DNA from 4 places in the Erwinia tasmaniensis Et1/99 genome. Region 3 is predicted to be linked to each of the others. Evidence: predicted binding sites of a transcription regulator. Region 3 holds the regulator's gene; each other region holds the start of a gene.
The links. The regulator PurR, encoded in region 3, represses purine synthesis genes. The targets are predictions, from matches to a motif close to CANGCAAACGTTTGCNTG.
Positions count from the first base shown of each region.

Region 1: a site for PurR is predicted at 2,152-2,169, ahead of purL (phosphoribosylformylglycinamidine synthase). Genes of this name have one in related genera too.
Region 2: a site for PurR is predicted at 1,550-1,567, ahead of cvpA (colicin V production protein). Genes of this name have one in related genera too.
Region 4: a site for PurR is predicted at 1,740-1,757, ahead of ETA_RS16575 (NCS2 family permease). Genes of this name have one in related genera too.

Region 1 is NC_010694.1:1,114,634-1,118,567, reverse strand. It holds gene purL (phosphoribosylformylglycinamidine synthase) at 1-2,065, opposite strand, end outside; gene mltF (membrane-bound lytic murein transglycosylase MltF) at 2,334-3,815, shown strand; gene tadA (tRNA adenosine(34) deaminase TadA) at 3,783-3,934, opposite strand, start outside.
Region 2 is NC_010694.1:1,306,338-1,310,271, forward strand. It holds gene folC (bifunctional tetrahydrofolate synthase/dihydrofolate synthase) at 1-575, shown strand, start outside; gene dedD (cell division protein DedD) at 565-1,335, shown strand; gene cvpA (colicin V production protein) at 1,643-2,128, shown strand; gene purF (amidophosphoribosyltransferase) at 2,165-3,682, shown strand; gene ETA_RS06970 (UbiX family flavin prenyltransferase) at 3,753-3,934, shown strand, end outside.
Region 3 is NC_010694.1:2,047,571-2,051,504, forward strand. It holds gene ETA_RS10135 (Grx4 family monothiol glutaredoxin) at 74-412, opposite strand; gene ETA_RS10140 (C40 family peptidase) at 795-1,646, shown strand; gene purR (HTH-type transcriptional repressor PurR) at 2,048-3,073, shown strand; gene punR (DNA-binding transcriptional activator PunR) at 3,061-3,934, opposite strand, start outside.
Region 4 is NC_010694.1:3,441,558-3,445,491, reverse strand. It holds gene soxS (superoxide response transcriptional regulator SoxS) at 1-129, opposite strand, end outside; gene soxR (redox-sensitive transcriptional activator SoxR) at 229-696, shown strand; gene ETA_RS16580 (glutathione S-transferase family protein) at 740-1,402, shown strand; gene ETA_RS16575 (NCS2 family permease) at 1,887-3,236, shown strand; gene ETA_RS16570 (Na+/H+ antiporter) at 3,411-3,934, shown strand, end outside.

The DNA.
Region 1 (3,934 bases), 930 kb from region 3:
AACTGTCGAGACTGGCGGTGGTCACCGCACAGTTCGCCACGGGGATCTGCCACGGGCCGACCATCTGGTCGCGGGCAACCATGCCGCCAACCGAACGGTCTCCAATACTGATAAGGAAGGTTTTCTCCGCTACGGCGGGCAGATGCAGCACGCGGTGCACCGCATCGGCCAGCGAAATGCCATCACGCACCAGCGCCTCGCCTTTCGCCTGCCGGGTGGTGACATCGCGGGTCATCTTCGGCGTTTTGCCTAGCAGCACGTCCAGCGGCATATCAATCGGCGTATTGTCGAAATGGCTGTCTGCCAGCGACAGGTGCATCTCTTCCGTTGCCTCGCCGATCACCGCATAAGGTGCGCGCTCACGCTGGCACAGCGCGTCGAACAACGCCAGGCTTGTCGGGGCAACGGCCAGCACGTAACGCTCCTGGGATTCGTTACACCATACTTCCAGCGGGCTCATGCCCGGTTCGTCATTGAGAATATCGCGCAGATTAAAGCGTCCGCCGCGCTCACCGTCGCTCACCAGTTCCGGCATGGCGTTAGACAGGCCGCCTGCGCCAACATCGTGAATAAACAGGATCGGGTTCTCTTCCCCCAGCTGCCAGCAGCGGTCAATCACTTCCTGACAGCGGCGCTCCATTTCCGGGTTATCACGCTGTACGGAGGCAAAGTCGAGGTCTGCGTCAGACTGGCCGGAGGCCATTGACGACGCCGCACCGCCGCCGAGGCCGATATTCATCGCCGGGCCACCCAGCACGATAAGCTTGGCTCCCACGCTAATTTCGCCTTTCTGAACGTGATCGGCACGAATATTACCGATACCGCCCGCCAGCATAATCGGCTTGTGGTAGCCGCGCAGCTCGCTGCCGTTGTGGCTGTTCACGCGCTCCTCATAGGTGCGGAAGTAGCCGGTCAACGCCGGGCGGCCAAATTCGTTGTTAAAGGCCGCCCCGCCCAACGGGCCGTCGGTCATGATATCCAGCGCGGTGACGATGCGATCCGGCTTGCCGAAATCCTCTTCCCAGGGCTGTTCAAAGCCGGGAATACGCAGATTGGATACCGAGAAACCGACCAGACCCGCTTTCGGTTTCGCACCGCGTCCGGTAGCGCCTTCGTCACGAATTTCACCGCCGGAGCCGGTTGCGGCTCCCGGCCACGGGGAGATGGCGGTCGGGTGGTTGTGCGTTTCCACCTTCATCAGAATGTGCGCATCTTCCTGATGGAAGTCATATCGCCCCTGCGGATCGGCGTAAAAGCGCCCCACCTTTGAGCCTTCCATCACCGCGGCATTGTCTTTATAGGCTGACAGCACATGGTCCGGGGTTTTCTCAAAGGTGTTCTTAATCATCTTGAACAGCGATTTAGGCTGCTGCTCACCGTCAATCACCCAGTCGGCATTGAAAATTTTGTGACGGCAGTGCTCGGAGTTAGCCTGGGCAAACATATACAGTTCGATATCGTTCGGGTTGCGGCCCAGTTTTTCAAACGCCGCCAGCAGGTAGTCAATCTCGTCTTCCGCCAGGGCCAGGCCCAGTTTGATATTGGCCTGAACCAGCGCGTTGCGGCCTTCGCCCAGCACATCGACGCTTTGCAGCGGAGCGGGCTGATGGTGCGCAAACAGCGCTTCGGCCTGCTGGAAATCGCTGAACACGGTTTCCATCATGCGGTCATGCAGCAGCGCCGTGAGCTGCTCCCACTGTGACTGCGTTAGCTGCGGGGCCTTAATGTAGAAGGCCATACCGCGTTCCAGGCGGATCACCTGCGGCAGCGAGCAGTTATGAGCGATATCCGTCGCTTTCGAAGACCACGGCGAAAGCGTACCGGGACGCGGAGTCACCAGCAGCAGACGGCCTTCCGGGGTATGCTCAGTGAGAGAGGGGCCATATTTCAGCAGGCGCTGCAGGCGTGACTTTTCATCCGCGCTGAGAGGCGCGCTGACATCGGCAAAATGGACGTACTCGGCGTAAATGTCACTCACCGGCAGGTGAGCGTCCTGAAAGCGGGTCAGCAGTTTGTTAATACGAAATGCCGACAGAGCGGGCGAACCACGCAGAATTTCCATCATTAAAGATCTCTCGTCTCGAGCGCCGGGCGACGCTACATTGGGCGCAACAGGGAAAACCGGCGCTATTATAGAGAATCCCCACCCGTTACGAAACCGTTTGCGCTGAATTTAGTGGCGACCAATGCTGCCTAAAAAACACACTAAAGTTGTTGAATTCTGTTGCACCGATGCCCGTAGTTAAGCAAAATGCTCCACGCTCAGGGCCGATTACAGACCATAAATACTGCCTTATAAGACAGACGCCTGAGAAAAATCGAGAGATAACTATTTGAAACGCCTTAGGTTTAATTATCTGCTGATCGGACTAATCACCGTGCTGCTTGCGCTGGCACTGTGGCCATCGATCCCGTGGTATGGCGGCTCAACCGATCGCATCGCGCAGATTAAATCGCGTGGAGAGCTGCGTATCAGCACCATAAATTCCCCGCTGACTTACTACACCGTCAATCAATCTCCGGCCGGTATGGACTACGAGCTGGCAAAACGCTTCGCCGATTATTTAGGGGTCAGGCTGGTGGTCACCGTACGTCCGAACCTGGCCGACCTGTTTGACGATTTGGCCGATGATAAGGCCGATATCCTGGCTGCCGGTTTAATCTACAACAGGGAGCGACTCAAGCGTTTCCGCGCCGGCCCGTCCTATTATTCGGTTTCACAGCAGCTGGTGTACCGCATCGGCACATCTCGTCCGAAAAATCTCGGCGATCTTAAAGGCCGCCTGACGGTGGCTTCAGGCTCAGCCTATCTGTCGTCGCTGCGAGAGATTAAAGATCGTCAGTACCCGGATCTTGACTGGGCGGTCTCAACCGATCGGACCCCGGACGGGTTATTACAGGCCGTAGCGGATGGAAAGATCGACTACACCATCGCAGATTCGGTGTCGATCGGGTTGATGCAGCGTATCCACCCGCAGCTGACGGTAGCGTTTGATATTACTGAAGAAGAAGCCGTCACCTGGTACACTCAGCAGGAGGCGAATGACAGCCTTAACGCCGCGATGCTCGATTTCTTCAGCAAGATGTCAGAAGAAGGTGTCATTGCCCGCCTTGATGAAAAATATCTTGGCCACGTCGGCACCTTTGATTATGTCGATACCCGCACTTTCTTACGTTCTATCGACGAAACGCTGCCGGATATCCGTAGGCTGTTTGAGAAATACGCCAAGAAGATTGACTGGCGACTGCTGGCGGCGATCTCGTATCAGGAGTCGCACTGGGATCCGCTGGCCACCTCCCCCACCGGGGTTCGCGGCATGATGATGCTCACGCGCAGTACGGCCGACAGCCTGAACGTCAGCGATCGTACCGATGCGGAGCAGAGCATTCGTGGCGGCAGTGAATATATGACGCACATGATGGAAAAAGTCCCATCGGGCGTGCCTGAAGATGAGCGAATATGGTTCGCGCTGGCGGCCTACAACATGGGCTACGCCCATATGCTTGACGCGCGTAAGCTGACGGAAAAACAGAAGGGCGATCCGAACAGCTGGGCGGATGTCAAAGTAAGGTTGCCGATGCTTAGCCAGAAACGCTACTACAGCCAGACGACCTACGGCTATGCCCGTGGCCATGAGGCATACGCCTACGTGGAGAATATCCGCAAATACCAGCTCAGCCTGGTCGGTTATCTGCAGGATCGCGAGAGGAAGCTGGCGCAAAAAATGGCTGCCGAGGCCGAGCTTCGCCAGGCCTATCCGGCAGTAGAACCTGATGCAGCCTTAAATCCCGTCAGTGCTTTGCCGCTGCCGTAGCGCTTTTTTCTCAGCCCGGCGCTGGCGAAAAAATTCGCTCAGCATTGCGGCGCATTCATCGGCCAGCACGCCACAGTCCACCCGCACGCGGTGGTTCATTCCAGGGTGCCCCAGCACAT
Region 2 (3,934 bases), 740 kb from region 3:
ACGGTGACGGCTGGTCTTTCCACGATGCTAATGGAAGCATTGAGCATTTGCCGCTGCCGCAGGTTCCCGTGCCTAACGCGGCTACCGCGCTCGCGGCGCTGCGCGCTTCAACCCTGAAGGTTGATGAGGCCATCATCCGCAACAGTCTGCACCAGGCGATCCTGCCAGGACGTTTTCAGACAGTGAGCGAATCACCCAGGGTCATCCTGGATGTGGCACACAATCCTCATGCTGCGAGCTATCTGGCCGGGCGTCTGGCCGAGATCAAAAAAGCGGGCAAAGTGCATGCGGTAGTGGGTATGCTGCACGATAAAGACATCGCCGGTACGCTGGCGTGCCTTGCCCCGCAGGTTGATTACTGGTACTGCGCACCGCTGGAAGGCCCGCGTGGCGCCAGCGCAGAGCAGCTTACGGCGCATCTCACCGCCGCGCGCTCATTTACCTCGGTCACCGCCGCTTGGCACGGTGCGTTAACGCAGGCGGATCAACAGGATATTGTGCTGGTGTGCGGCTCTTTCCACACCGTTGCGCAGGTAATGGAAACGATGGCAGCGGAGAATGGCAGTGGCAAGTAAGTTTCAAAACCGTTTAGTCGGCACCGTTATTATCGTTGCGCTGGGGGTGATCGTGCTGCCCGGCGTGCTTGATGGTCAAAAGAAACATTATAAAGAAGAGTTCGCCGCCATTCCCCTGGTGCCGAAAGCGGATGAACAGCCTGAAACCGAGATGGTGCCGTCGGTGACCCAGCCGCTGCCAGCCCAGGCACCGCATGACGGGCAAGTTACCGCAGCGGGAAATGATAATCCCTCGCAGGCGGAAAGCGGCTCGACCGTACCGGCTTCGAACAATCAGCCAACGGTGGTGACGCCGCCTCCGGTGCAACAGCAGGTTCAGCCACCTGGAGTGGTGGAGAAGCCAAAACCGCAGCCAAAACCGCAGCCTAAGCCTCAGTCCAGGCCGGTCGAAAAACCGCTTGAGAAACCGGTGGAAAAAGCCGAGCCGGTTGAAAAACCGAAACCGGTGAACAAACCGGAAGCGAAGCCAGAAGCCACGGTGGATAATTCTCCCCCACCTGCTGAAACGGCACCCGTGGGCCAGGCATATGTCGTACAGCTTGGCGCATTAAAAAATGCTGCCAAAGTCAATGAAATCGTGGCTCAACTGCGTCTGTCCGGCTATCGCGCCTTTACCGTCCCGGCAACGCCGGTGCAGGGGCAGATTACCCGTATTTACGTTGGGCCTGACGCGTCCAAAGCAAAAATGCAGGCCGCCATTGGCGCGCTACAGGGTATTTCCGGGCTGGGTGGCGTGGTGAAACCTTACGGAACGCATTAATGGTTTTGCTCGTTCCGCTCCACAGGCCAGGGCTATTATTGCGATAGCGAACGTCATATGCGCCCGAAGTTGCTACACGGCAACTTCGGGCGTTGTGCATGATGACAGAGGCAAATCAAGGTATTGCGTCAGGGGATGCGGGTAAGTCAGAAAGACTGCCGCCAGCGGTTTTTTTAAACCCAGGGTTTAATTTAAATTCGCACGGTAAAACCCCTACGCAAACGTTTTCTTTTTCTGTTAGAATTCGCCCCGAACTGCGGCTGAGTCTCTCAAGAGGCAGTCCGGGGCAGGGTCACTGGAAGTGTTTATGGTCTGGATAGATTACGTCATTATTGCGGTTATCGGTTTTTCGGCTCTTGTCAGCCTGATCCGTGGGTTTGTTCGGGAAGCACTTTCCCTGGTGACCTGGGGATGCGCATTTTTTGTCGCCAGTCATTATTACGCCTTCCTTGCCGTCTGGTTCACTGGATTTGAAGATGAACTGGTTCGGAATGGGATAGCCATTGCGCTGCTGTTTGTCGCCACGTTAATTGTCGGGGCGATCGTCAACTACGTGATTGGCTCTCTGGTTGAAAAAACCGGTCTGTCGGGCACCGACAGGGTTCTGGGCGTCTGTTTCGGGGCATTACGTGGCGTGCTGATCGTGTCCGCCATGCTGTTTTTCCTTGATACGTTCACCGGTTTTTCCAAAAGTGCGGACTGGCAACAGTCCCAGCTGATCCCCCAGTTCAGTTATATCATCAGGTGGTTTTTTGATTACCTGAAAAGCACGTCGAGTTTTTTGCCCCGGTAATTGCACCGGGGTCGCGGCTTATGAGGAAATATCAATATGTGCGGTATTGTCGGGATCGCCGGTTTCATGCCGGTCAACCAGTCTATTTATGACGCGTTAACGGTGCTTCAGCATCGCGGGCAGGATGCCGCAGGCATCGTGACCATTGATGCATTAAATTGCTTCCGTCTGCGTAAAGCAAATGGCCTGGTCAGCGATGTATTTGAAGCCCGCCACATGCAGCGTATGCAGGGCAATATGGGCATTGGCCATGTGCGCTACCCGACGGCTGGCAGCTCCAGCGCTTCTGAAGCTCAGCCCTTTTATGTGAACTCCCCGTACGGTATTACCCTTGCGCACAATGGCAACCTGACTAACGCCCACGAGCTGCGCAAAGCGCTGTTCGAAAGCGGCCGCCGTCATGTGAATACCACGTCAGATTCTGAAATTCTGCTCAATATTTTTGCGCAGGAAGTGGATCGCTTCCAGCACTACCCGCTGGAGGCTGACAACATCTTCGCCGCTATTGCGGCGGTGCATCAGAAGGTGCGCGGAGCTTACGCCTGCGTGGCGATGATTATTGGCCACGGGCTGGTTGCGTTCCGCGATCCTAACGGCATTCGTCCGCTGGTGATCGGCAAGCGCCCGATGGCCGACGGCCGGATCGAATATATGGTGGCCTCGGAAAGCGTGGCGCTGGATACGTTGGGCTTTGAGTTCCTGCGTGATGTGGCGCCGGGTGAAGCGGTATACGTGACGGAAAAAGGCCAGCTGTTTACCCGTCAGTGTGCTGAAAATCCTAAATGCAATCCGTGTCTGTTCGAATATGTCTACTTCGCTCGTCCGGACTCGTTCCTTGACAAGATTTCCGTCTACAGCGCCCGCGTGCGGATGGGCACCAAGCTCGGTGCCAAGATCGCCCGGCAATGGGAAGATCTTGATATCGATGTAGTGATCCCAATCCCTGAAACCTCCTGTGATATTGCGCTGGAGATGGCGCGTATTCTGGACAAGCCATACCGTCAGGGCTTCGTGAAAAATCGCTACGTGGGCCGCACCTTTATTATGCCCGGTCAGCACCTGCGCCGCAGCGCGGTTCGCCGCAAGCTGAACGCTAACCGCGCCGAGTTCCGTGGTAAAAACGTGCTGCTGGTGGATGACTCTATCGTGCGCGGCACCACCTCTGAACAGATTATTGAGATGGCGCGCGAAGCGGGAGCAAAGAAGGTTTACCTGGCTTCAGCGGCACCGGAAATCCGCTTCCCGAACGTTTACGGCATTGATATGCCTAGCGCAACGGAGCTGATTGCTCACGGGCGCGAAGTTGAGGAGATCCGCCAGCTGATCGGTGCTGATGCGCTGATCTTCCAGGATCTGAGTGACCTGATTGATGCGGTGCGCGAAGAAAACCCAGATATTACGCAGTTTGAGTGTTCGGTATTCGACGGGATCTACGTCACTAAAGATGTCGATCAGCAGTATCTTGAGTACCTGCAATCCTTGCGCAACGATGATGCTAAAGCGATGCAGCGTCAGAATGAAGTGGAAAACCTGGAAATGCATAACGAAGGCTAAGCGCGTTGTGTTGTAAGCAGGTAACATGAGCCGGAAGCGATTCCGGCTCATTTTTTTTTAAGGACAGGGTATGAAACGACTCATTATTGGTATCTCTGGCGCCAGCGGGGTGATTTACGGCATACGCATGCTGCAAATCCTGCAACAGGTGGCAGACGTTGAAACGCATCTGATAATGAGCCAGGCGGCGCGTCAGACGCTGGCACTGGAGAGCGACTACTCGGTGCGTGATGTTCAGGCAATGGCGGATGT
Region 3 (3,934 bases):
TCATGCCAGTCAGCTTATTCACTGACTGGCTCTAAAGCTCACAATATTGAACAGATAACGCCTGATATCACTCTTATTCTGCGGTGTCGGCAGGATATTTCTCGGCAGTCTCTTTGATCAACTGCTGCAGTTCACCACGCTGATACATTTCAATAATGATATCGCAGCCACCTACCAGCTCACCATCTACCCACAGCTGTGGAAACGTTGGCCAGTTAGCATATTTTGGCATTTCTGCACGAATGTCAGGGTTTTGCAGAATATCCACATAAGCAAAACGTTCGCCACAGGCAGAGAGCGCCTGTACCGCCTGAGCGGAAAAGCCGCAGCTTGGCAGCTTTGGGGAACCTTTCATGTATAACAGAATTGGATTTTCTGCGATCTGGCGCTGAATTTTTTCAACAGTACTCATAAATGCCTTCCTCAATACGATACTTTGTGTATAGGCTGTAGCCAGCTATGATTGTAGCTATTCTGGCCTGACGATGATAATGACATTTTCATCTGTCACTGACCACACGCAGTCAGGCGATCGGGTCATGATAACAAAATAACATTATCTTATGGTGCGTACCGCATCAGTTAACGACTTAACGTCAGAACATGCTGGGTTAAGCAACTGATTGTGCTCAATATTGAATCATATACTCGTTCTGTATTATTGTAACAAAAAAGGCCTTACTCTTTGCTCTCCAGTTAGTTTAGAATCGTTACAACTTTCTGCCTGCGCGCAGAAACCACTACTTACGATCGCGTTGCTGACCGTTGCGACGCATAAACTGTTAATGGAAATGATGCGTTTATTCCTTACGCTTTTCTTGTTGGCCTTTGCTCAGCTATTTTTCAATATGGCGCACGCATCGCCCCACACACTCATCAATGCAAATCAGCATAAAGCCGATCGCAATAGCGCGCGAGAAGATGAACGACGCAAGCGACGCCCGGTTAAAGCCTCCCCGACAAAAAAAGCCAAAGAGCAGCCGGTTAAAAAAGCAAAACAGCCCACAAAAGCAGCACATCTCACTCCGGCGCAGGATCACAAACTCACGAAGAAAGCGGCGACTAAGCAGCCAGCGCTGAAAGGCAAGAAAGTTAACGCACGGATAAGTCGTACGGCTAGCAAAAAAAAAGCACCGAAAAAGCATTACGGCAGACAGCGCGCGGAAAGCAGTTTAGCTAAGGTTGGCAAAGTCGATCCCTCAGCCCCGTTGAAACTCAGTAATGCACACCGCATTCGTTATCAAAAAGCCCGTGAAACCGCAGTCAGTAAACTAATGGGGCAGCTCGGTAAGCCCTATCTGTGGGGCGGCAGCTCCCCTAAGACTGGGTTCGACTGCAGCGGGCTTGTCTGGTATGCCTACAAAGATTTAGTTAAATTTAAAATCCCACGCACCGCGAATGAAATGTATCACCTGCGCGATGCGGCTCCGATCAAACGTGACCGTCTTGAGAAAGGTGATTTAGTGTTTTTCCGCATCAACGGAAGAGGCTCAGCCGACCACGTGGGGGTTTATCTTGGTGAAAATAAATTTATCCAGTCGCCAAGGACAGGAAAAGACATTCAGGTCAGTGCGCTTAGCGACGATTACTGGCAGGAACATTATGTGGGTGCTCGTCGCGTTATGACACCGAAAACGATTCGTTAGCGGCTTTTTTCCACAGCGGGCCACAAGCAGACCCTCTGGCCCGTGACACGCCCCCCTTTCATGCTGCAGCTCCCCAAAGCCGTCGATCCGAACGCGGCTGACGATTTTCATCCTCGCGAGCGAATTGTGACGTTCCGATCCAGCAAAAATTCCTGTCCTTACGGGCAAAATTCTCGTTTTCTTTGCGCAGCCTTGATAGAATTCCCCTCTTAATTTGCGCAACAGCCGCTAAACCCGATGCGATCGGTTCCGTGCACCCTGTTGCGGGCAGATTTCTTCTCTTCCCGCCCCCTTTAGACAACCCCAATAATTCTGGCCCAACGGGAAGAGCCTGGGCTAAGGCAAACGTTTAACAAACCGGTTATCAGGGGGTTACTGATAACACCAGGAGTACGATTTACATGGCAACAATTAAGGATGTGGCAAAGCGCGCCGGTGTTTCCACCACCACCGTGTCTCACGTCATCAATAAAACACGCTTTGTCGCCGATGAGACCCGTGAAGCGGTGTGGGTTGCAATCAAAGAATTGCATTACTCCCCCAGCGCCGTAGCACGCAGCCTCAAGGTAAACCACACCAAAACGATTGGTCTGCTGGCAACATCAAGTGAAGCCCCCTATTTTGCTGAAATCATTGAGGCGGTAGAAAACAGCTGCTTTGCCAAAGGCTATACCCTGATCCTGGGTAACGCCCATAACAATATAGAAAAGCAGCAGGCTTACCTGTCAATGATGGCGCAAAAACGTGTTGATGGCCTGCTGGTCATGTGCTCTGAATACCCGGACGCGCTGATTTCAATGCTTGAAGATCACCGCAATATTCCTATGGTTGTTATGGACTGGGGCAAGTCGCGCGGTGATTTTACCGATACGGTATTGGATAATGCGTTTGAGGGCGGGTATCTTGCCGGGCGCTATTTGATTGAACGCGGACACCGGGATATTGCCGCCATCCCAGGCCAGCTGGAGCGCAACACCGGTGGCGGACGCCATGCGGGATTTTTGAAAGCTCTGACTGAAGCGGGCATCGTTCTGCGGGAAGAATGGCTGGTACAGGGAGATTTCGAACCTGAATCCGGCTACCGCGCGATGCAACAAATCCTGGCGCAGAAACAACGCCCGACCGCGGTTTTCTGCGGCGGAGATATTATGGCAATGGGCGCAATCTGCGCAGCCGATGAAATGGGCCTGCGGGTCCCCCAGGATATTTCGGTCATTGGCTATGATAACGTGCGCAACGCCCGTTATTTCACTCCGGCATTGACCACCGTACACCAACCGAAAGAGCGTCTTGGTGAAACCGCATTCAATATGTTACTTGACCGCATCACCAGCAAGCGCGAAGAGTCGCAAACCATTGAAGTGTACCCTACTTTGATTGAAAGACGCTCGGTGGCGGACGGCCCTTACCGCGACTACCGCCGCTGATCTTGTATCACTGTCGTATTGGATTGCTCACTCAACCATTCGGCGTTAAGGGTTTCAGTGCTACCAAGATATTCCAGCAGCCAGCTCAGCGCCGGTGAGGCGCTTTGCTCTGACCAGGTCAGGCAGCATGGGCTGTCCGGGAAGGGCGAACTCAGCGTCAGTTCACACAATATATTTTGCTGTAATAACGGCTGCGCAAAATGTCCCGGAACCATGCCAACACACAACCCCGCTCGCAGGCAGTCAAAGGCACTTTCCCAGTCAGGAACGACCAGCCGCCGTTGATTATCAAGCGTCCAGGTTGTGCGTTTGGGTAGCGCACGCGAGGTATCTTCCATGACCAGCGAAGGCCACTCGCGTACCGATCCTTCCGTCAGCAGCCCCGGCCGTCCGACTAACGGATGTTGTGCATTGACCACGCAGCGCCAGTTCAGGCTGCCCATATCCCGAAACGCAAAACGCCCCCCCACCGGGATCGCCTGGGTAGCGCCTATCGCCACATCCGCGCGACCGTCCGCCAGCGCATCCCAAACGCCGTTGAAGACTTCTGGCATGATATGCAGCTCCATATCTGGGAAATGGCGGTAAAAATCCACCACCAGCTGCCGGGTCCGCGATGGCCGGACCATACGATCAACGGCGATATTGAGCTGCCCCCGCCAGCCGTTTGCTACCTGTTGGCAACGGCGACGGGTGGCAAGCATTTTTTTGATAACAGATCTGGCCTCTTCGCTAAATACACGACCGGCATCGGTCAGCACCACGTCACGATGCCGCCTTTCAAATAAACTGACGGCCAGCCACTCCTCCAGCTGACGCACCGTATAGCTTACCGCAGAAGGAACGCGGTGCAGTTCAGCG
Region 4 (3,934 bases), 1.4 Mb from region 3:
GGTGCGGAACATGCGCTGCAGATGCCATTTCGAGTAGCCCGATTTTGCCGCCACTTCATCAATCGACAGGTTTTTACCCAGATTGTTGTCGATCCAGTGGGTCAGGGTATTAATGATGTCGTCATGCATGCACTTTTCTCCCAGTCTGGTGAAAACGGACCGATCCTTCTCGCGGTCTCAATGGTCGGTGAGTATAATTCCTCAAGTTAACTTGAGGTAAAGTGCTAAATGAAAAAAAATATCCATAACCCCAATAAGCGCGAACTAACTCCGGGCGATGTAGCGCAGCGCTGTGGCGTGGCGGTTTCGGCGCTGCATTTCTATGAAAGCAAAGGACTAATTAGCAGCTATCGCAATGCGGGTAACCAGCGGCGCTACACTCGTGACGTACTGCGTCGCGTTGCGGTGATTAAAATTGCCCAGCGCATTGGCATTCCACTCGCCACCATCGGCGATAGCCTGATGCAGTATTCTCCCGGTAAACGGATGACCACCAGGGAGTGGGCGGTGCTGTCACAACAGTGGCGTGATGAGCTGGACAGGCGCATCGAAACGCTGACCCACCTTCGGGACGATCTCGACGGCTGCATCGGCTGCGGCTGCCTGTCGATGGAGGATTGCCCGCTGCGTAATCCTGACGACCGCCTGAGTGAACAGGGCACGGGGGCAATACTGCTGGATGTGAAAAGCGTCTGAACTCCTATACTGATGGTTTGATTACCGCGAGTAAGGAGTGATGATGATCACCGTGCACCATTTGAACAATTCACGTTCGCAGCGCGTGCTTTGGCTGCTGGAAGAGCTGGAAGTGCCGTATCAGATCAAGCGCTATCAGCGTGAGGCCAGCATGTTGGCCCCCGAAGCGCTAAAAAAAGTGCATCCGTTGGGAAAATCTCCCGTTATTACCGATGATCATCGCGTTGTTGCGGAGTCCGGGGCGATTCTGGAGTATCTGGAAGCACAATATGATCCTGAACATCGGCTAAAACTTTTTGACGACGAAGAGATCCTGCAATCACGTTACTGGCTGCACTATGCTGAAGGGTCATTAATGCCGCTGCTGGTGATGAAGCTGATCTTTAGCCGGATGGGCAAAGCGCCGGTACCGTGGCTGCTGCGGCCGATAGGCAGCGCCTTCGGTAAAGGGGTGCAGAAGGGCTATATCGATCCCCAGTTGGCTAACCATCGCCAGTTTATCGAGCAGCATTTGGCCAGCCATGAGTGGTTTGCCGGCAGTCGATTCAGCATTGCCGATGTGCAAATGAGCTTTCCCCTGCAGGCGTTTTCCGCCCGTGGCGGTGCCGCTGATAGCCCGGCGATCCAGGCCTGGCTGGAGAAAGTGCAGCAGCGTGCGGCCTGGCAGCGCGCGCTGGAGAAAGGGGGAGAGATTACTCTCTCGTGACAATCTTTTCCCCTGTTAACAGAGAACGTTTCACCTCCTCCCTTACCGGATAGCGGCCATAAGAAAATCCTTGCAGAGTACCGGGGCCTTTCCCGGTACTCTGTTCACGCTGACGGCAGGTATAGTGCATTTTCAGAGAATGCCATTTAAGCGCGAACAGGTGTTGAAAGTACGGCATAAAACACTGGATAATCGTTTGCCTGCAAAAAAACTGTCATCTTGAAAACCTCAGTACTGTTGGCGGCTCATCAGCCTCAGCCTCAGCCACAGTTCTGGGCGGGTGTATACCTGCGGCAACAATGATGCGTAATATCAAATACGCGTTTTTATGCGTGAATTAGAAAACGTTTGCCTTTAATCCGGTGACGCCTCGCCATGAGGCACTTTTACCGCGAATATTGCACCAGGGATGCAAACGTCGATCGCTGCGGGGCCGCCGCGATACCACGCCGCTATAACTCATAAGAAAGCTCAGAGGATTACTATGTCTACTCCTTCTCAACCCGCCAGCGGCTCTTTAGACGCCTGGTTCAAAATTTCGGCACGCGGCAGTAGCGTGCGCCAGGAAGTGATTGCTGGCCTGACGACCTTCCTGGCAATGGTTTACTCTGTGATCGTCGTACCGTCGATGTTGGGAAAAGCAGGCTTTCCGCCGGCCGCCGTCTTTGTCGCGACCTGCCTGGTGGCCGGGTTTGGCTCGTTGTTGATGGGGCTGTGGGCCAATCTGCCGATGGCCATTGGCTGTGCGCTGTCACTGACGGCGTTTACCGCCTTCAGTCTGGTTCTGGGCCAGCATATTAGTTTGCCGGTGGCGCTGGGCGCCGTGTTCCTGATGGGGGTGCTGTTTACCCTGATCTCTGCGACCGGTATTCGTGCCTGGATTTTGCGTAATTTACCGATGGGTGTCGCACACGGCACCGGCGTTGGCATCGGGCTTTTTCTCCTGCTGATCGCGGCAGACGGTGTTGGCCTGGTGATAAAAAATCCGGGACCAGGACTGCCGGTGGCGTTAGGCCACTTTCCCTCTTTCCCCATCGTGATGACGTTGCTGGGCCTGGCGGTGATTTTTGGCCTGGAAAAGCTGCGCGTTCCCGGCGGTATATTGCTGACCATTATTGCGATTTCAATCATCGGGCTGATCTTTGATCCCGCCGTGCGCTATCAGGGGCTGTTTTCGATGCCAAGTCTGAGCGACGCGCAGGGCAACTCCCTGGTGTTTAGCCTGGATATTCTCGGCGCGCTGAAGCCCGCGGTGCTGCCAAGCGTACTGGCCCTGGTGATGACGGCGGTGTTTGATGCCACCGGGACTATTCGCGCCGTGGCGGGCCAGGCCAATTTGTTGGACAAAAACAACCAAATTATTAGCGGCGGAAAGGCGCTGACCAGCGACTCACTGAGCAGTATTTTCTCCGGTCTCGTGGGGGCGGCTCCGGCGGCGGTCTATATTGAGTCGGCGGCGGGTACGGCAGCGGGCGGTAAAACCGGCCTGACGGCGGTGGTGGTCGGCGTGTTGTTCCTGCTTATTCTGTTCCTGTCACCTTTGGCCTACCTGGTGCCGGGCTATGCTACCGCACCCGCACTGATGTATGTCGGGCTGCTGATGCTCAGCAACGTGTCTAAAATTGATTTCAACGATTTTGTCGATGCGATGTCTGGCCTGCTGGCGGCGGTATTTATTGTGCTGACCTGCAATATCGTGACCGGAATTATGCTTGGCTTCGGATCGCTGATCGTTGGGCGCATTGTCGCCGGTGAGTGGCGCAAGTTGAATGGCGGCACCCTGATCATTGGTATCGCCCTGGTGGCATTTTATGCCGGTGGATGGGCTATCTGATGCAGTTTGGGGTCGCAGCTTGCGGCCCCGGCTTCAGATGCTGCTGAATTTTCCCTCTTAACGCACTTCCTGTTTTTCAATGCCCGATGAATTTGCTTTACTATCGAGTGGGCATGTTCATCGCCATGTCCGTATTGCCTGAATCCCACAGGAAGACGTATAAGAAAGGAAAACATGGAAATCTTCTTTACCATCCTCATTCTGACACTGGTTGTCTCGTTGTCAGGCGTGGCCGCACGAATCATTCCATTTCAAATTCCCCTGCCGCTGGTGCAAATTGCCATGGGGGCGCTGCTTGCCTGGCCAACGTTCGGCCTGCATGTTGACTTTGATCCGGAGCTGTTTTTAGTTCTGTTTATTCCGCCGTTGCTGTTTGCCGACGGCTGGAAAACCCCAACCAGCGAATTTTTGCACCACGGTCGCGAGATCCTCGGGCTGGCGCTGGTGCTGGTACTGATCACCGTGGTCGGAATTGGCTATCTGATTTACTGGCTGGTGCCGGGTATTCCGCTGCTGCCTGCCTTTGCCCTGGCCGCCGTGCTCTCTCCGACCGATGCCGTGGCGCTTTCCGGCATTGTGGGGGAGGGGCGCATCCCGAAAAAAATCATGGGTATTTTGCAGGGCGAAGCGCTGATGAACGACGCTTCCGGCCTGGTATCCATGAAGTTTGCCGTGGCCGTGACGATGGGAACCATGGT